Rhodospirillum rubrum ATCC 11170: one gene and its partner. The protein of the gene in region 1 interacts with the protein of each later gene in a pairwise test. Links are inferred from orthologs where the notes say so. Each region holds a gene or a part of one and is shown in the gene's direction. Other genes may lie near its edges.

Evidence for each region.
Region 2: the proteins of glp (region 1) and mobA interact in binary tests that used the Escherichia coli proteins (3 or more experiments, as listed by UniProt). The link is inferred for Rhodospirillum rubrum ATCC 11170 from one-to-one orthologs.

What each region holds. Positions count from the first base shown.
Region 1 is NC_007643.1:2,575,726-2,585,531, forward strand. What follows is about bases 4,728-7,565. They hold glp (molybdopterin molybdotransferase MoeA), read left to right. Parts: upstream 4,728-5,422; coding sequence 5,423-6,709; downstream 6,710-7,565. Other genes in these bases: pgsA (CDP-diacylglycerol--glycerol-3-phosphate 3-phosphatidyltransferase), read left to right, coding at 4,786-5,379; RRU_RS11515 (branched-chain amino acid aminotransferase), read right to left, coding at 6,757-7,565. In the rest of the region: RRU_RS11485 (hypothetical protein), read left to right, coding at 119-871; RRU_RS11490 (SDR family oxidoreductase), read left to right, coding at 1,031-1,837; RRU_RS11495 (dihydroneopterin aldolase), read left to right, coding at 2,007-2,426; excinuclease ABC subunit UvrC, read left to right, coding at 2,795-4,714; more of RRU_RS11515, read right to left, coding at 7,566-7,668; RRU_RS11520 (MarR family winged helix-turn-helix transcriptional regulator), read left to right, coding at 7,879-8,418; RRU_RS11525 (response regulator), read left to right, coding at 8,415-9,155; RRU_RS11530 (ATP-binding protein), read left to right, coding at 9,212-9,806. UniProt on the Escherichia coli protein: Catalyzes the insertion of molybdate into adenylated molybdopterin with the concomitant release of AMP.
Region 2 is NC_007643.1:3,240,248-3,250,215, forward strand. What follows is about bases 4,288-7,287. They hold mobA (molybdenum cofactor guanylyltransferase), read left to right. Parts: upstream 4,288-5,439; coding sequence 5,440-6,135; downstream 6,136-7,287. Other genes in these bases: rimO (30S ribosomal protein S12 methylthiotransferase RimO), read left to right, coding at 4,288-5,480; moaC (cyclic pyranopterin monophosphate synthase MoaC), read left to right, coding at 6,180-6,680; moaD (molybdopterin converting factor subunit 1), read left to right, coding at 6,789-7,040; RRU_RS14530 (molybdenum cofactor biosynthesis protein MoaE), read left to right, coding at 7,045-7,287. Outside these bases: RRU_RS14495 (iron transporter), read right to left, coding at 1-528; RRU_RS14500 (FTR1 family iron permease), read right to left, coding at 691-2,637; RRU_RS14505 (saccharopine dehydrogenase family protein), read left to right, coding at 2,915-4,057; more of rimO, read left to right, coding at 4,155-4,287; more of RRU_RS14530, read left to right, coding at 7,288-7,533; RRU_RS14535 (TetR/AcrR family transcriptional regulator), read left to right, coding at 7,670-8,248; RRU_RS14540 (phasin family protein), read right to left, coding at 8,400-8,750; alaS (alanine--tRNA ligase), read right to left, coding at 8,997-9,968. UniProt on the Escherichia coli protein: Transfers a GMP moiety from GTP to Mo-molybdopterin (Mo-MPT) cofactor (Moco or molybdenum cofactor) to form Mo-molybdopterin guanine dinucleotide (Mo-MGD) cofactor.

The sequences.
Region 1 (9,806 bases):
CCGGGCCCCGGAAGGTAAAAACCATTCCGGGGCCGTTAAGGAAACCGCAACCACCCTGAGGCTAAACCGAGAGCGCTTCCGGATCGTACTTCTTTCTTTTCTTGGAGAGACCCGCCCGATGACCGCTCCCGATCCAATGCGGACCATGGAAAATCGCCTGCTCCACAGCCTGGACCAAGGACTCTTCCTGGGGGACGGCCGCGATGGCGCCGTTCTTGCCGAATGGATGGTCATTTGCGGTGACCTCCCGGATTCGACGATCCTCTGCGACCTGCCCGTCTTGCTCGGCCGTCTATCCCGAGACGGCGGGCAGGTGGACAGACTAAGCCGATGCGGCCTGCTGCCCAAACAGGGCAGCCGGCCGCTGTTCTTCCAGGCCCTGGCCGCCCAGGTCGCCTCCCATGCCCGGCGCCTTGCCGATCACGCCCGCGATCTGTCGGGCGAGAGCGCGCCGAGCGCCTTTCCCGCCCGCATCGACGCCCTGCGCCGCCAGGGCGAGCATCTGCGCGGCCAGATCGACGTTCTGTTCGATGCCGGCTATGCGGTTGAGAAAGAACGCGAAAGACTTGAGGAAAGCTGCCGCCGGCTGACCGCGACCCTCGACAAGCTGCGCGCCGAGATCGCTGACAGCCTTGACAGCTTCCTGGTCGATCGCGCCGGCGCTGCCCGCACCCTGGCCCAATTGGCCGAGGCCGCCGGTCTGGTCGATCGCGCCCAAGCCCTGCGCGCCCTGCCCCGGCTGGCGTTTTCTCCCGCCGTCGCCGTACAGCCGGCGCGCGATCCGGCGCGCCCGACCCGCGGCCGCATCGCCCTTGCCCCCGCCCCGCGCCCGCGCGAGCCTCAGCTCCGCCACCCGGCGTCGTCCGGCTAAACCGGCCGAAATCCGCCATGCCTACATAGGTAGTCCGATCGTTGCGAAAAGGCATCGGTTCGTTTTGGGCCAAACGCATCCTTGTGGCGTTTCCCGCTGGCCTGAGGGCCTGACCTCGCCTATGTGTTAGGGGATGATCGTCCATCCGTCGCGAGCCCCATGACCGAGCCTTCGTCCGCCCTTCCCCAGCCGCCCGCCCCGCAAACCCTGCCGCGCGTGGCCCTGGTCACCGGCGCCGCCCGTCGGCTTGGCCGGGCGATGGCCCTTGAACTGGCGGGGCGCGGCTTCGACGTGGCCGTCCATCACCGCGACTCGCAAGCCGATGCCGAGGAAACCGCCCGCGACGTGCGGGCCTTGGGCCAAAGGGCGGTGGTGCTGAGCGCCGATCTCGCCGATGTCGAGGAAACCACGGCCCTGATCGCCGCCACCGGCGCCGCCCTCGGCCCGCTTGGCGTGCTGGTCAACAACGCCTCGCTGTTCGAATTGGACCTGTGGCACAGCGTCACGCGCCAGTCCTGGGACAGCCACATGGACGTCAACCTGCGTGCGCCCTTTCTGCTGAGTCAGGGGATGGCGGCGGCCCTGCCCGAGGCGGCAACCGGGGTGATCGTCAATCTGATCGATCAGCGGGTGTGGAATCTCACGCCTTATTTCATGACCTATACCCTGAGCAAGGCCGGCTTGTGGACGCTGACGCGAACCCTGGCCATGGCCCTTGCCCCGCGCATCCGGGTCAATGCCATCGGCCCCGGCCCCGCCCTGCCCAGCCCGCGCCAAAGCGAAGAGGACTTCGCCCGCCAGGCGGCGGCGACGCCGCTTGGCCATGGCACCACCCCCGATGAGATCGCCCGCGCCCTTGGCTTCATTCTGGATGCCCCGGCCCTGACCGGCCAGATGATCGCCCTTGACGGCGGTCAGCATCTGGGATGGTCGCAGCCCGGACAGACCGTCAGCCTGGGCGAATAGACGATAAAGACCGGCCGCCGTCCCGCGATATCGGCCCCAAGGGGCAACCCCGGGAAGGCCCGCCCACCCGATTAAGGCTGGAGTCCTCGCCGCAAGACGAGGGCCCGGGCCCGCAAGCCCTTCCGACGCCCGGCGGCTCGCCGGCCGCCGCACGCAGGAGAGTCCGCCCTTGAGCAACCGCAAGACATCCGTCATCGAACCCTTGCGTATCGCCGATGCCCGCGCCGCCTTGCGCCACGTTTTCGTGCGCGATCTGGTGCTCGCCGCCAATATCGGCGTCCATCCCCACGAACACCGGGCGCCGCAGCGCGTCTGCATCAACCTTGACCTCGCCGTGCGCGAGGATGGCCGACCGCTTGGCGACCAGCTTGATAACGTCGTGTGCTACGAGACCATCGTCGTCCGCGTGCGCTCGATCGCCCGCGATGGTCACGTCAATCTGGTCGAGACCCTGGCCGAGCGGGTCGCCAGCCTGTGCCTGCAAGACCCCCGCGTGGTGTCGGCCCGGGTGCGGATCGAAAAACTCGACGTTTTCGAAGATACCCACTCTGTTGGTGTAGAGATCGAGCGGTTCAATCCGCTGCCCTAGGCCTGTTCCCTTAAAGTCTGTAGGGGAAAGCCAAAACCTGCTCGAAGGACTAGGGCTAGGGCCGGAGTTGTGCACACGGCCCGGTGCCGGGGTAAAGGGGAGACATACCCCCCTCTCCCTCCCTTCCCCCTCGGGTTGTCGCAAAACGAAAACAATCTTATTGAGTAAATTCAGTATGTTAGAATGTCTGCCTAAAAAACAGGCAGCCCCTGTAGACCTCCGGGTTTCTGCGGGTTTGGGACGGACCGCCGGGAGTTTTCCACAGGGTTGCCCACAGAAATCGTGGATAGCTTCCGCCTTGACAGGCCACACAGGCACCCTCCCGATTCGGATCGTGCCGCGAAAACGGCCGAAAGGGCCCTTGGCCAATGACTGACCTGCCCGTCGACGAGCCCGACCGGGACGACGGCGCCGATCAGCCCGACGCCGGCGCCGACCCCGCCACCCCACGCGGGGTCGAGGCGATCCGCGCCGCCTTGCGGACGATGCCATCAAGCCCCGGCGTCTATCGCATGATCGATGGCAAGGGCGATGTTCTCTATGTGGGCAAGGCGCGCAATCTGAAGCGCCGGGTGATCAACTACACCCAGCCCCATCGCCTGCCGGTGCGCATCCAACGGATGATCGCCGCCACCCTGACGATGGAGGTGCTGACCACCCATACCGAAGCCGAGGCGCTGCTTCTTGAATCCAACCTGATCAAGAAGCTGAAGCCGCGCTACAACATCCTTTTGCGCGACGACAAATCCTTCCCTTATATCGAGATCACCTCCGATCACGCCTTTCCTCGCATCGTCAAATTCCGCGGCACCCTGCGCAAAGGGGGGGAATATTTCGGCCCCTTCGCCTCGGCCGGCGCCGTCACCAGTACGCTCACCGCCTTGCAGAAAACCTTTTTGCTGCGCACCTGCGCCGATAACGTTTTTGCCAGTCGCAGCCGGCCTTGCCTGCTGTTCCAAATCAAGCGCTGCGCCGCGCCCTGCGTCGATCGGGTGGCGGAGGCGGATTACAAGGCCCTGGTCGAAGAGGCCCGCGCCTTCCTCAGCGGCTCAAGCAAGGCGCTCCAGCACGATCTGGCCAAGCGCATGGACGAGGCGGCCCAGGCCCTGGATTACGAACAGGCGGCGATCTTCCGCGACCGCATCAAGGCGCTGACCAATGTCCAGTCCCATCAGGATATCAATCTGCCGACCCTGGGCGAGGCCGATGTCATCGCCTGCCATCAGGCCGGCGGCCAGACCTGCGTCCAGGTCTTCTTTTTCCGTGGCGGCCGCAACAACGGCAACCGCTCGTTCTTTCCCGCCCATGCCGGCGACGAGGGCCTGCCCGAGGTGCTCGAAGCCTTCCTCGGCCAGTTCTACGCCGGCTTCCCGCCGCCGCGCGAGATCTTGCTGCTGACCGACATTCCCCACCACGATCTGGTCGAACAGGCGCTTTGCCTGCGCGCCGGCCACCGGGTGCGTCTGGTGGTGCCGCGCCGCGGGTCGCGGCGCAAGCTGATCGACCACGCGTTGGCCAATGCCCGCGAAGCTTTGGGCCGACGGCTGGCCGAAAGCTCGGCCCAGCGCACCTTGCTGGAGGGGACGGCCGTGGCCTTCGGTCTCGACGGGCCGCTCCAGCGGGTCGAGATCTACGACAACAGCCATATCTCGGGAACCCACGCGGTGGGCGGCATGGTGGTGGCCGGACCGGAAGGCTTCATGAAGGCCGCCTATCGCAAATTCAACATCCGCTCGCCCGATATCACCCCGGGCGACGACTACGCCATGATGCGCGAGGTGATGATCCGGCGCTTCGCCCGCGCCCGTAAGGAAGACCCCGACCGCGACCGTGGCCAGTGGCCCGATCTGGTGCTGATCGACGGCGGCCTCGGCCAGCTCAACGCCGTCCGCGAGGCCCTGGCCGAGATCGGCGTCGAGGACGTGCCGCTGGTCGGCGTCGCCAAGGGCCCCGACCGCGATGCCGGACGCGAGCGGTTCTTCGTTCCGGGGCGGCCACCCTTCATGCTGCGCCACAACGATCCGGTTTTGTATTTCATCCAGCGCCTGCGCGACGAGGCCCACCGCTTCGCCATCGGCAGCCATCGCACCCGGCGTTCAAAAGCGATCGGAGTCTCGCCCCTTGATAGCGTTCCGGGCATCGGCGCCAGCCGCAAGAAAGCCCTTCTCCACCATTTCGGCTCGGCCAAGGCGGTTTCCCAGGCCGGATTGACCGATCTGGAGGCGGTGGAGGGGATCAGCGCCGCCCTGGCCAAAAAACTCTATGACCACTTCCACAGCGAGGGATAAAGTCGCCCTCAATGATCCGAAGGGGTGCGCCTTGCCCCCGCACCCTATCACACCGCCGCGGGGACCAGCCCTTGCTCACTCTGCCCAACATCCTGACCCTGCTGCGCATTCTGATCATTCCCCTGGTCGTCGTGCTGTTTTATGTCGATGGCGAGGGCTATCGCTGGGCCAATTGCGCCCTGTTCGCCGTCGCCGCCATCACCGATTTCTTTGATGGCTGGCTGGCCCGGCGCAGCAATCAGGTCTCGCGGCTTGGCCGTTTCCTCGATCCGATCGCCGATAAGCTGCTGGTCGCGGCGGTGCTGATGCTGCTGGTCGGCTTTGGCCGGATGAGCCCGTGGAGCTACCCGGCCGCCGTCGTCATCCTGATGCGCGAGATCCTGGTCTCGGGCCTGCGCGAATTCCTGGCCGAGATCCGGGTCGGCATGCCGGTGACCAAGCTGGCCAAATGGAAGACCACCGTTCAGCTGATCGCCCTGCCGGTGCTGATCGTTGGCGATACCCCGCTGATTCCGCTGCCGATCACCCTGATCGGCGAGGGATTGCTGTGGGTGGCGGCCGTCATGACCATCATCACCGGCTATGATTACCTGCGCGTCGGCCTGCGCCACATGGGCCCCGAACACGACGCGCCCCCGTCCCAGGCCCATAATACCCCCCGCTAAGCGGCCCCTTGCCCGCAAGGGCCGCCCCATCAAGGGATCCCCCATGCCCGCTTCTCCCCCACCCTCTTCCCTTCCCCCGCTTTCGGCCGATTGCTTCGACACCGCCGATCGCCTGTTGGCGCTTGATGACGCCGTCGATCGCCTGCTTGACCTGCTTGGCGCGGTGACGGCGATCGAACGCCTGCCGCTCGACCGGGCGCTGGGCCGGGTGCTGGCCGAGGATCTGACCAGCGCCCTGGTCATCCCCCCCGACGATAATTCGGCCATGGACGGCTATGGGGTGCGCTTCGCCGACCTCTCGCCGCAGGCTCCCACCCGCCTGCCCCTCACCTTGCGCGTGCCCGCCGGCCATCCCGCCGACCGCCCCCTGGGCCCGGGCGAGGCCGCGCGCATCTTCACCGGCGCGCCGATCCCCGAGGGCGTCGACACGGTGATCATGCAGGAGGTCTGCCACGAGGAGGACGGCTACGTCACCCTGCCCAGTGGCGAAAAGCGCGGCGCCAACGTGCGGCCGGCCGGCGCCGATGTCGCCATCGGCCAAACCGTGCTGGCCAGCGGTCGGCGCCTGGGTCCGATCGATGTGGCGATGGCCGCCCAGATCGGCGTGGCCGAGCTGGCGGTGCGCGCCCGCCTGAAGGTCGCGGTCTTCACCACCGGCGACGAGGTGGTCGAACCCGGCCAGCCGCTGCCGCCGGGCGGCATCTATAATTCCAATCGCCGCGCCCTGCTCGGGCTGCTGAGCACCCTGGGCGCCGAGTGCCTTGATCTCGGCAACCTGCCCGACCGCCCGGCGCTAATCCAAGGCGCCCTGGCCGAGGCGGCGCGCGCCGCCGATCTGGTCGTCACCTCGGGCGGGGTGTCGGTGGGCGGCGAGGATCACGTCAAGGACGCGGTGACGGCTTTGGGCTCGCTGGCCTTCTGGCGCCTGGCACTCAAGCCCGGCAAGCCGCTGGCCTTCGGCACCGTCGCTGGCAAGCCGTTTCTCGGGCTGCCCGGCAATCCGGTTTCGACCTTCGTCACCTTCTGTCTGGTCGGCCGGCCGGTGGTGTTGCGTCTGGCCGGGGTGACGGGGGAGCAATTACAGCCGCGCGGCTTCCCGGTGATCGCCGATTTCTCGCTGACCCGCAAACCCGGCCGCCGCGAATTCCTGCGCGGACAATTGCGCAGCGATTCCAGCGGCGCCATGGTCGTCGCCCCCTTCCCCGTGCAATCGTCCAATGTCGTCAGCTCGATCGTCCAATCCGACGGGCTGATCGATATCGGCCAAGGGGTGACCGTCGTCTCGCGCGGCGACCGGGTGCGCTTCATTCCCTTTAGCGAGCTGTTTTAAAAGCCAAACCCCCGGCCGCTTCTTCTCGCGGCCGGGGGCTGGGCCCGTCAGGCCGCCGAAGCGGAGGCGGAGGCCGCCTTGTCGTGGGTCCGCCCGACTTCCTTATCGTAATCCTCGACCAACCGGTGGGTGATTTCGCCCGGAGTATAGGTGTATTCTCCGATCTGGCGGACCGGCGTCACCTCGGCCGCGGTCCCGGTCAGGAACACTTCCTGGGCGTCGGCCAGTTCCTCGGGCATGATCGCCCGCTCGCTCACGTCATAGCCGCGGCGTCGGGCCAGATCGATCACGGTCTGGCGGGTGATGCCGTTCAGGAAGCAGTCGGGAATGGGCGTATGCAGCTTGCCGTCGATCACCAGAAAGACATTGGCTCCCGTCGCCTCGGCGATGCGGCCCCGGTAATCGAGCATCAGGGCGTCGTCGAAGCCATCGTTCTCGGCCTGATGCTTGGACAGGGTGCAGATCATATAAAGACCGGCGGCCTTGGAATGGGTCGGCGCCGTGTCGGGGGCCGGACGCCGCCACGGCGAGATCTTCAGGCGGATGCCGGCCAGCCGGGCTTCGGGCGAAAAATAGCTGGGCCACTGCCAGGCGGCGATGGCGACATTGATGCGGTTCTTCTGGGCCGCCACCCCCATCATCTCGCTGCCACGCCAGGCCAGCGGGCGGACATAGCCGTCGACGATGCCGTTGGCGTCAAGCACCCGGCGGGTCGCCGCATCGATTTCGGCCACCGAATAGGGCAGGGAAAACCCCAGAATCGACGCCGATTCGGTCAGTCGGCGCGAATGCTCGGTCAGCTTGAACACCTTGCCGTTATAGACGCGCTCGCCTTCAAACACGCAGCTCGCATAATGCAGGCCATGCGTCAGCACATGAACCTTGGCCTCGCGCCAGGGCACCATTTGACCGTTGAACCAGATGAAACCGTCACGGTCATCGAACGGAACGAGAGCCATCACGACACCTTTCGTCGAAAAAGGAGGTTTGGTCGTCGAAGGAGAAAACTTGGCGGGCATGGGTAGTTTTATGTCCGACAAAGCCGATCTTGCGTAACATCCTTCCGCCAACTATGTCAACATACCTGACCCAAATGCCGCACGAGATTTTTTCATGCAGGATCTAAGCCCTATAAAATCACTCTCAACACCGAAGGCGGGGATCGAGGGATGAGCGAGGTCAAATCGGGCGTGAACCCCCTTTTTCTGCGCGAGGAGGAACTGCGCCAGGGCATCGAGCTGCTGTTTTTCGCCTACCGCGATTTCACCAGCGAGGCCGACGCCATGCTGGCCAAGCACAATTTCGGGCGGGCCCACCACCGGGTGATCTATTTCGTCGGCCGCGAGCCGAAGATCGGCGTCAGCGCCCTGCTGGGGATCCTCGGCATCACCAAGCAAAGCCTGTCGCGCGTGCTGTCGCAACTGGTCGAGGAAGGCCTGATCGTTCAGCATCGCGGCCCACGCGACGGTCGCCAACGCCTTCTGGAACTGACCGAAAAGGGCATCGACATGGAACGCCGCCTGACCGAGGCCCAGCGCCGGCGCTTCGCCCGCGCCTATCGCGAAGCCGGGGCCGAGGCGGTCGAGGGGTTCCGCAAGGTCATGCTTGGCATGATCGATGGCCCGGCCCGCGAGCGCTTCGCCGCCGCCGCCAAGCGCGAGACCCCGCCCTCGCCGCCGCGCGTCAGCCGGGCCGGAGCACGCCGATGAGCGACCCCGCCCTGCCTGTGGCCCCCGTCGCCCCCGTGACCGAGGAACCGCCCCATATCCTGGTGGTCGATGACGACACCCGCATCCTCGCCCTGCTCAAACGCTTTTTGTCCGAACGCGGCTTCATCGTCACCGCCGCCGCCGATGCGGCCGAGGCGCGGCGCCAGCTTGCCGCCCTGCGCTTCGATCTGCTGGTGGTCGATGTGATGATGCCCGGCGAAAGCGGACTGGAGCTGACACGCTCGATCCGCGAGGACTCCGACGTTCCCATCCTCATCCTGACGGCGATGGACCAGCCCGACGACCGGGTCAGCGGCCTCGAAAGCGGCGCCGATGATTATCTGGCCAAGCCCTTCGATCCGCGCGAATTGGTCTTGCGGGTCAATGGCATCCTGCGGCGCCTGCGCCAAGCCCCCGATCTGCCGCCCGCCGCCCCGCCCGAGGGCCCCTTGCCGCTGGGAGCCTGCGTTTTCGATCCGCACCGCCAGGAACTGCTGCGCGGCGACGAGGTGGTGCGACTGACCACCGCCGAAACCGCCCTGCTCAGCACGCTCGCCGCCCGGGCCGGCGAGGCGATCAGCCGCGAGGATCTGGCTGAACTGACCGGGGTGGCCGGCAACCCCCGGGCCATCGATGTGCAGGTGACCCGCCTGCGCAAGAAAATCGAAGCCGACCCCCGCGTGCCCCGCCACTTGCAGACGGTGCGCGGACGCGGCTACATGCTTCGTCCGGGCTGACACGCCCCTCGCGGTGAAGGGCGCCTTTCGCGCCTCGGCAAAACAAGGACGCCGCCATGATCGGTCTTTGGGGGCTTGACCCCGCCCAGCCAGTCCTGGGCCGGATCCGCCGCATCCTGCGCCTGGACCATCCGCTGCTGCGGCCCTTCGCCCGGGCGATCAAGATGATCTTGCCCAAAAGCCTGCTCGGGCGCTCGCTGCTGATCATCGTCATTCCGCTGATCCTGCTTCAGGTGATCACCGCCACCATCTTTTTCGATCGCCATTGGGACACCATGAGCCGCCGGCTCAATGCCGCCGTCGGCTCGGAAATCGGCATGGTGCTTGATTTCATGGCGGCCTATCCCGATCCCGAGGAACGGGAATGGATGTTCGCCCTCGCCTATGGCCGCCAGCAACTGGCCATGCGCTTCGAGCCGGAGGCGACGCTGCCCGGCACCTCGCCGCTGGCCCAGGACGATGATTTCGTCGCCCGCACCCTTTATTCCTCGCTGGCCGAGCATACCGACCTGCCCTATCAGGTCGATGTGATCGACGATAAAACCCTGGAGATCCGCATCGCCGCGCCCGATGGCCTGCTGACCGTCGAGGTGCCGCGCAAGCGGCTGTTCAGCGTCACCACCTATATCTTCATCGGCTGGATGACGGTGT
Region 2 (9,968 bases), 660 kb from region 1 along the record:
CTTCAGCGGGACGTACTTGAATTCGTAGTCAACGGCGAAAGACTGGAACCACGGACCGACGCCGCTCGCCTTATCGGTATGACGGCCGAAGCCCTGACGCGACGGCGGGTCGATGTTGTAGCTCAACTTGTAATTGCCGGTGCCGGGCATCTTGATGTTGGCGCCGTAATGGGGCCCGTCGACGGCGACCATCGGCATCAGATTGCCGGTCAGAACCTTGCCGGTATCCTGGTTTTCCAGGCGATAGGAAACGGTGAGGTAAGGCACCCATTCGCCGGCGCCAAAGCCGTTGGGATTGGCTTCGGCGGCGTGAATGTCGGCTTCGAGATGGATATCGGCCTGGGAGGCGGGCAGATCGATGCCGCGCGGCTCCATGTCGATCGGCTTCAGATAAACCGCGGCGACTTCCAAGGTGTTGATCGTCTTGGCTTCGCCGATGGGGAATTCCTGGAATTCCTCGGCATTGGCCGAAGCCGCGACACCAAGCGTAAGGGCGGCGGCGGCCGCTAGGCTAACAAGGGTCTTCATCGATCCTCCTTCGGTCCCGGATCCGCTCCGGGAGCATCGGTATGGTGATTAAGTCGCATTATCGTTTTAAAGTCTTTTTTTAACGGGCTCCTCCGACCCGTGGTCTTTTTTTGCCCGACGCCCGCCGGTCCGGCGGCACCCGCCGCTCTGGCGGCGCCGGGATCAGGGGGTGGCCGGCGACGGACCCCGCCGCCGCGTCGCCACCAGCAAGCCGATCACCGCCGCCACCACCAGGGCGATTTGCGGAACAAGGGATTCGACATAGGGGAACATCCCGATCATCGGCAGGTCGGGGGCCCAGGAGACCAGCGTCGGCTCGATGATCTTGCCTTCCACCAGCTCCATGATGCCCTTGCCGGCGAAGATAAAGGCCATGGCATAGAGCAGCCCCCCGGTGATCATGAAGAACGGCCGGATCGCCAGCTTCATCGCCCCGGCGCGCATCACCAGATAGATGACGCCCAGCCCTACACAGCCGACGGCGAAGCCGCCGGCGATGGCGAACAGCCCGGTGGTATCGGCATCCAGGGTCAGGGCCTGATAGAACAGAACGGTTTCCGCGCCTTCGCGGTAGACGGCCAGGAAGCTGGTGAACCACAGGGCCTTCAGCGATCCCGACGACAGCGATCCCTCGACCTTGCCCTTGATATAGGCCATCCACTTCTGGGCCTCGGCCTTGGAGACCAGCCAGTAGCTCATGGTGAACAAGATCACGGCGGCGACCAGCATGGTGGCGCCTTCCAGAACCTCCTGGCTGGCCGCCGAGGCGCGGAAGACCAGCTTGAGCAGCACCGCCGTCACCACCGAGCAGGCCAAGGCGACCAGAACGCTGTTGACGATGGTGCCCTGGCGGTCGCGATTTCCGGTTTTCACCAGATAGGTCAGGATGGCGGTGACGATCAGCATCGCCTCCACCCCCTCGCGCAGGATGATCAGCAGGGCATAGAAGAACAGCGCCGTCGGCGACGACGACCCGCCGCCCAGCATCTCGATGGCCTTCTTCATATCGACGGCCATCGCCTCGGCGGCGGCCTTCAGCGTCGCCTGATCGGCCCCCTGGTTGATTAGGGCGGCGATCTTGCTGAAATGCGCCTCAAGCCGCGCCTTGAAGGCGGTGTCGCGGGCGCCGATGCGGCTTTCCATGCCGCTGGCCTCGAACACGTCGAAATAGGTGTCTTGGATCGATCCGGCGGCGGCGCCGGTCTTGCCTTCGCCGGCCATCGCGATGGCGCCATCGATGCGGGTGGCGACGTCGCGGGCGACTTGGGCCCAATCGGCCTCGGGCTCGGCGGCCGGGGCGGCCTGATCCTTGGCGATGCCGACCAGCGGCAGGCCGGGCAGCAGGGCGGTCAGTTCCTCGACCAGAACATCGGCCGAGGCGCGGATCATCCTTGGCGGCTTGCCGGCGTCGACCAAACCCAGGATGCGCTGGAATTCGGCGTTGAAGGCGATGTCCTGGCGTTGGGAGAGCGTGCGCCGGACCGCGGTTTCCAGCAGCGAGTTCTTATAGCCGCTAAACTGGGCGCGGGTGATCAGCGCCTTGGCCTCATCGGGCTTTCCCGCCTCGAGGGCGCTGGCGGCGGCGTAAAGATCGGTGCCGATCGCCTCGACGGCGCGCTGCCAATAGGGTTCGATGGTTTGCGGCAGGGCCGGAGTCGGATTGGGGGCGGCCTCGTCCTCGGCGCCGGCGGCCGGGTGCGCCTTGATCTTGAAGCCGGCCTCGAGCACCGGCACCACGGCGCGAATCGCCGCGATCTGGGCGGTGGTCCGGGCGGCGACCTCCTCGGGCGGGGCGCCGGCCATCACCAGCTTGCGAATGGCGCCGAATTCGGCCTCCAGGGCATAGCTGGCCTTGGCCGAGATATTGACGCGAATAGGACCTTCAAGGTTCTCGAAAACCTCGAAATAGGCGCGCTGGACGTTGGTCTTGGCGGTTTCGGCGTCGCCCGCCCGGTAGCTTTCCGCCGCGCCGCTCAAGAAAGCGTCGATGCGATCGACCATTCCCTTGTAGTCGGGATCGGCCAAGGCCGGACCGAGGCCAGCGGCCCAGACGAACACCACCACCGCCACCCGCGCGGTCCACAGCGACACACCCTTGAGAACACCCAAACCCCATACTCCAACGGCACGGTTATCCATAAACATGCAATGGGCATGGTAATGAGAGGAGTTATCAGGTCAAGCGCGAAAGCCATGCATTTTCATTCTTATCGGCCATGTCCTACCATCACCCAAGCCCGGCTGGCCCCAGGCACCGACGAAACCACCCATGAAACCGACGGTTCGTCGGAAAAACCGCCGGTCTGGCGACGTTCCATGGCGTTCCGTCCGACACGAAGGGGTGCTTCCCTAAAGAAATAGTCGATCACCACGGAGGGTCTTGACCATGACGCGCATCCTTCTTCTCGGCGGCGGTAAGATCGGCGAGGCCATCGCCACCCTTTTGGGCGAAAGCGGCGATTATCAAATCGTCGTCGGCGATCGCAGCGCGCAGGCTTTGGCCGGGGTCGCGGCCTTGCCCGGGGTCACCCCCCTGGTGATCGACGCCAGCGACGAGGACGCGGTGGCGGCGGCGGCCGGCGGCGCCTTCGCTATCCTCAGCGCCTGTCCGTTTTTTTTAACCGTCGGCATCGCCCGGGCGGCGCGCCGCGCCGGCGCCCATTATCTCGATCTGACCGAGGACGTGGCCTCGACCGCCGAGGTCAGGGCCCTGGCCGAGGGGGCGACCAGCGCCTTCATTCCCCAATGCGGTCTGGCGCCCGGCTTCATTTCGATCGCCGCCAACGATCTGGCGCAGAGTTTCGATAGCCTCGACTCCTTGCGTCTGCGCGTCGGCGCCCTGCCGCGTTTTCCCACCAACGGGCTCAAGTACAACCTTTCCTGGAGCACCCAGGGGCTGGTCAATGAATATCTCCGCCCCTGCGAGGCCATCGTCGATGGCCGGCTGACGACGGTGCAGCCGATGGACGGCCTGGAGAGCTTCTCGCTTGATGGCGTGGCCTATGAGGCCTTCAATACCTCGGGCGGTCTGGGCAGCCTGTGCGAGACCTATGCCGGGCGGCTGCGCGCCCTTGATTACCGCTCGGTGCGCTATCCCGGCCATTGCGCGCTGATGAAGGTGCTGCTTGATGATCTGGGGCTGTCGCGCCGCCCGGAGCTGCTGTGCGAGCTGCTCGACGCCGGCCTGCCGATCACCGCCCAGGACATGGTGCTGGTGCTGGTCACGGCGCGCGGCCAGCGCCAGGGGCGCTTCATCGAGGAAAGCCTGATCAGCCGCATTTTCGGCAAGCCGGTGGCCGGGCGCCAACTGAGCGCCATCGGCCTCACCACCGCCTCGGGCATCACCGCCGTTCTCGACCTGCTGGTCGAAGGCGCCCTGCCCGATCGCGGCCTGATCCGCCAAGAAGACATCCCCTTGCCGCTGTTTCGCGCCAACCGCTTCGGCCGCAATTATTGGCCCGACGAGGCCGAGGCGGCCCAAGGCGCGCAGGCGCCGGCGCGCCCCAGCCCCGACCTCTGTCCCGCCTGATCGTCTTTAACCGCGTCGGGGCGGCGAGCGGTCTGGCTTTTTGGAAGGAGTCTGGCCTATATGGGGGCTTAAAACTTTCCCCCGCGCGCGAGAGAGCATGAACAAAGACCTTCAGAAGGTGGGCATCGTCAGCCTGGGCTGCCCCAAAGCCCTGGTCGATTCCGAACGCATCCTCACCCGCCTGCGGGCGGAAGGCTATGAGGTGTCGCCCACCTATGACGACGCCAATGTGGTGATCGTCAATACCTGCGGCTTCCTCGATTCGGCCAAGGCCGAAAGCCTGGAGGCGATTGGCGAGGCCATGGCCCAGAACGGCCGGGTGATCGTGACCGGCTGCATGGGCGGCGACGAGGCCGCCATCCGCAGCGCCCATCCCGGCGTTCTGGCGGTCACCGGACCCCAGCAATACGAGCGCGTGGTCGCCGCCGTCCACGAGGCGGCGCCGCCGGCCCATGACCCCTATCTTGATCTGGTGCCGGCCGAGGGCATCCGCTTGACGCCCCGCCATTACGCCTATCTGAAGATCTCGGAAGGCTGCAATCACGGCTGCACCTTCTGCATCATCCCCGATCTGCGCGGCAAACTGGTCAGCCGCCCAGCCTCCAAGGTGCTGATGGAGGCCGAGAAGCTGGCCGAGGCCGGGGTGCGCGAGTTGCTGGTGATCAGCCAGGACACCAGCGCCTATGGCGTCGATCTGCGCCACGGCGAAAGCCCCTGGCACGGCGCGCCGGTCAAGGCCCGCATGACCGAGCTGTGTAGCGCCCTGGGCGAACTGGGGATCTGGGTGCGTCTGCACTATGTCTATCCCTATCCCTTCGTCGACGAGATCATCCCGCTGATGGCCGAGGGCAAGATCCTGCCCTATCTGGATATCCCCTTCCAGCACGCCAGCCCGAAGATCCTTGAGGCGATGAAGCGCCCGGCCGCCCAGGACCGCACGCTCGAGCGCATCCGCCGCTGGCGGACGATCTGCCCCGATATCGCGCTGCGCTCGACCTTCATCGTCGGCTTCCCCGGCGAAACCGAGGACGATTTCCAGCAGTTGCTCGACTGGATGGGCGAAGCCGAACTCGACCGCGTCGGCTGCTTCAAATACGAGGCGGTGGCCGGGGCCAAGGCCAATGCCCTGGCCGATGCCGTTCCCGAAGAGGTCAAGGAGGAGCGCTGGCACCGCTTCATGGCCGCCCAGCAGGAGATCAGCGAGCGCCGTCTGGCCCAAAAGGTCGGAACGGTGATCGAGGCGATCATCGACGAAGTCGACGAGGAAGGCGCCATCGGCCGGACCAAGGGCGACGCCCCCGAGATCGACGGCAGCCTGTTCCTCAACGGCGAAACCAGCCTCGCCCCGGGCGATATCGTGCCCGTGCTCATCGAGCATGCCGATGAATACGACCTGTGGGGCTCCCTTGCCGGCAAGGACTGACATCGCCTGCGGCCTGCTGGCCGGGGGCGAGGGCAAACGCCTGGGCGGCGTCAGCAAGGCCCTGGTGCCGATCGCCGGTCAGCCGATGGCCGCCTGGGCCCTTGATTCGGTGCGGCGGAGCGTGGACGTGGTGGCGCTGTCGGTTCACGCCCCCGATCCGGCGCTCGCCGTGCTCGGCCTGCCCCAGGTCGGCGACGGGCCGGGCCCGCGCCTGGGCCCGCTGGCCGCCGTCGCCGCCCTGCTCGACTGGGCCGAGACTCGGGGGGCCAAGCGCCTGCTGACCCTGCCCGTCGATACCCCCTTCCCCCCCGCCGATTTGGCCGAACGCCTGACCCGGGCCCTTGATCAGGCCGCCGCCACCGCCGATCCCCGGGACCCGCCCGTCGCCGTCGCCAGCTTCGCCGGCCGCCGCCACAACGCCGTGGCGCTGTGGCCGGTGGGCGGACGGGTGGCGGCGATCGCCGCCCGGCTGTGCCGCGACGGCGGCGGCGCCTTGCGCGCCCTGCTCGAAGAAGCCGGCTCGATCGCCGTCGCCTTCGACGACCTGGGGCCCGAGGATCCCTTCCTCAACGTCAATACGCCCGAGGATCTGGCCCAGATCCGCGGCCTTGCCACCACCCGCCTCGCCCGCCGGATGGCGCGGACACATCCCTGAGCCGCCCCGCCGGTGCTGGAGTTTCGACCACAGGAGTTTCCCCGATGACGGACCCCGCCCCCGCCACTGCCGACGGGCTGACCCATTTCGATACGGCGGGCAACGCCGTGATGGTCGATGTCTCGGCCAAGGATGAGACCGAACGGGTGGCCGTGGCCGGCGGCTGCGTGGAAATGGCGCCGGCCACCCTGCGCGCCATCATCGAGCGCGGCCTGAAAAAGGGCGACGTGCTGAGCGTGGCCCAGTTGGCCGGCATCATGGGCGCCAAGCGCACCCCCGATCTGATCCCGCTGTGCCATCCTTTGGCCCTGACCAAGGTCGCCGTCGAGCTGACCCCCGACCCCGACCATGACCGGGTGGTGATCACCGCCACCTGCGCCCTGCGCGGGCGGACCGGCGTCGAGATGGAGGCGCTGACCGCCGTCGCCGTCGCCGGACTCACGGTTTATGACATGTGCAAGGCCGTCGATAAGGGCATGCGCCTGACCGATATCCGGCTGCTGTCCAAAACCGGCGGCAAGTCGGGGACCTGGACCGCCTCCTAATCGTGACGCGGTGAGCGGGGACCAGATCTCGCGCTCGCCGCTCCAGGGGATTTTCTCTGGGCTTCGCGCTCGCCGGGGCGGGCCCCATGACCAAAGGACACACCTCCCATGAAACTGCTCTATTTCGCCTGGGTGCGCGAGACCGTCGGCCTGGACGAGGAAACCCTATCCCTGCCGCCCGGCGTCACCACCTTGGGCGACCTCGCCCTGTGGCAGGCCGGGCGCGGCGCCGGCTATGCGGAAGCGTTTTCCGACCCCCGCCGCCTGCGCGCCGCGGTCAATCAAGACCTCGCCACCCCCGAGACGCCTTTGACCGCCAGCGATGAAGTGGCGTTCTTCCCGCCGCTGACCGGGGGCTGAGGCGATGGCCGTTCACGTCCAAAGCGCCGATTTCGACAGCGCCGCCGAGATCGCCCGCTTCGAGCGCCAAGCCGCCCTCAAGGGCGCCGGGGCGGTGGCCAGCTTCTGCGGGCTGGTGCGCGGCCGCGAGGGGGAGGATGGTCCGCTGATCGGGGCGATGACCCTGGAACACTACCCCGGCATGACCGAGCGCGCCCTGGCCGCCATCGAGGCCGAGGCGCTGGCCCGCTGGCCGCTGACCGATAGCCTGATCATCCACCGCTTCGGCCGGCTGGAGCCGGGCGCGCGCATCGTGCTGGTCTGCACCGCGTCCTCGCACCGCGAAGCCGCCTTCGCCGCCTGCGCCTTTCTGATGGACTGGCTCAAGACCAAGGCGCCCTTCTGGAAAAAAGAGGAAACCGCCGAGGGACCGCGGTGGGTCGACGCCAAGGCCGAAGACGACGCCCGCGCCGCGGCCTGGAACGAGGCAAGCGCGCCGCGCAACCCCGACTAAGCCGCGACCATTTTGCCGACGAAACAAGACAGATGCAAAAGGCTCTAGTCATAGCGGAAGGGATGTATTAGCTTTAAGACTGTAGACCGCCCAAGGTACGGGCGGGCATCCTTTTCAGACGGAGGCGGCATTGCAGGTGAAACCGCGCGAGCGTCTGATCGAGACCGCCATCACCCTCTTCGCCTCCGAAGGGTTTCATGCGACTGGTATCGATCGGATCCTAGCCGAGGCCGGGGTGGCCAAGATGACCCTCTACCGCCACTTCCGCTCCAAGGACGACCTGATCCTCGCCGCGCTCGACCGTCATTGGCTGGTGTTCCGCCACTGGCTGGAAGAGCGTCTGGCCGCCTGCCCCGCCACCCCCGGGCCGACCATCGAAACCCTCTTCGACGGTCTGGCCGCTTGGCAAAGGGGCCAAACCCTTCAGGAAATCCGCTTCCAGGGGTTCTTGCCCATTCATGCGGCGGGCGAATTCGGCGCGAGCGATCATCCGATCCACCGCGCCGCCGCCGCCCAGATCCAATCGCTGACCACCTTGCTTGATGCCGCCAGCCAACGCGTCGGCATCGACGCGGTCGCCGCGGCGCAGATGGGCCTGCTGGTGGTTGGCGCCCTGACCATCGCCCATATTCAAAGCGACGGCCGGGCCTTCGAGATCGCCCGCCACAGCGCCCTGACGCTCGCCCAAAGCCACCCCGCGCCCCTGCCCGCTTAAAGCGTACCCGCGATCGCCCGCTTATCCTTGGCACAGAGCGGCCTTGGCTTTATCGCCGGCAGCGCCTCCCCCCTCCATGCCGCCAAAAGCGATCGGGCCGCCCTTCTTGCGAAAGGCGGCCCGAAGCGGACGGTTCGATGAGAAGAAAAAATCAGGCGGCCTTGGCGACCGTATTGAGTGCGGCCTTGGCCCGGGTGGTGACGGGCTCGAAGGCGCCCTTGAGCAGCACGGTCGACATCTCGGAAACCTTGCGCGACTGGACCAAGGCGGCTTCCCAGTTGTCGCGGATCAGCTTGGTCTGCAAAGCGGCGGCTTCGGCCGGCGACTTGACGCTGGCCAGGGCCTTGCCGGCTTCCAGCACGCTGTCGAACGACTTGGCGGCGAAGCCGAAATACTCACGGGACAGTTCTTCCACACCCTTGGCGAAGGTGGAGCCGGCGGTGACCGCGGCGTCAAGATTATCCTTATTGAACTTCACGATGTCTTCGTAGCCATTGACCATCACAGGATCCTCCGTTTCTTGGAACGCGCCTTATCCCGGCGAAGCCGGGGCTTCCAGAGCGGCGCGTCTCGGTTTATTGTGCGCCGCAACATGAGACTAATGTAGCGCGTCCCAGCGCCCTGTCAAGCCACTTTTGTGCAGTGCACAAAAAGTCCAAAGGGGGGCGCAAAAAGTCCGGGCGGGGAAGGTCCCGCGACCCTCCCCGCCCGTTTTCAAGCTTTCTTTTCGACCGCTAAGGCGGCGCGATCAGCCGGCCAAAGCCGCCTCGATCGCCGCCAGGGCCGCGCCGGCCTGGGCGCCATCGGGGCCCCCGGCCTGGGCCATGTCGGGGCGGCCGCCGCCGCCCTTGCCGCCGATCGCCCCGGCCCCGGCGCGCACCAGGGCGACGGCATCGAAGCGCCCGACCAGATCCTCGGTGACGCCGACCACCAGCGAGGCCTTGCCGTCGGCCACGGCGATCAGGGCGACGACGCCCGAGCCAAGTTGCTTCTTCACCTCGTCGACCATGCCCTTCAGGTCCTTGGCCGGAACGTCTTCCAGCAGGCGGCCGACCCATTTGACGCCGTTGATCTCGACCACGGCCGGGGCGGCGGCGCCACCGCCGCCGGTGGCCAGCTTGCGCCGGGCGTCGGCCAAGTCGCGCTCCAGCCTGCGCCGGTCATCGAGCAGGGCCTGGATGCGGCCCGGCAGATCGGCGGGAGTCACCTTCAAAAGCTGCGCCGCGCCACTGACCAGATCATCCTGGGCCTCGATATGCTCGAAAGCCGCCTGACCGGTGACCGCCTCGATCCGGCGCACGCCCGAAGCCACGGCGCCCTCGCCGATGATCTTGAAAAAGCCGATGTCGCCGGTGCGCCGGGCATGGGTGCCGCCGCACAGCTCGACCGAGAACGGCCGGTTGGCGCCGGGCTCGCGCCGGCCCATCGACACCACGCGCACCTCCTCGCCGTATTTCTCGCCAAACAGCGCCATCGCCCCGGCTTCGATCGCCGAATCGGGGTCCATGATCTGGGTGGTGATTTCGGCGTTGGCGCGGATCTCGCGGTTGACGTCGTCCTCGACCACGCGGATCTCGGCCGCCGACAGCGGCTTGGGATGGCTGATATCAAAGCGCAGGCGATCGGGGGCGACCAGCGAGCCCTTCTGGGTCACATGCTCGCCCAAACGCCGGCGCAGGGCCTCGTGCAGCAGATGGGTGGCCGAATGGTGGCTGCGCAG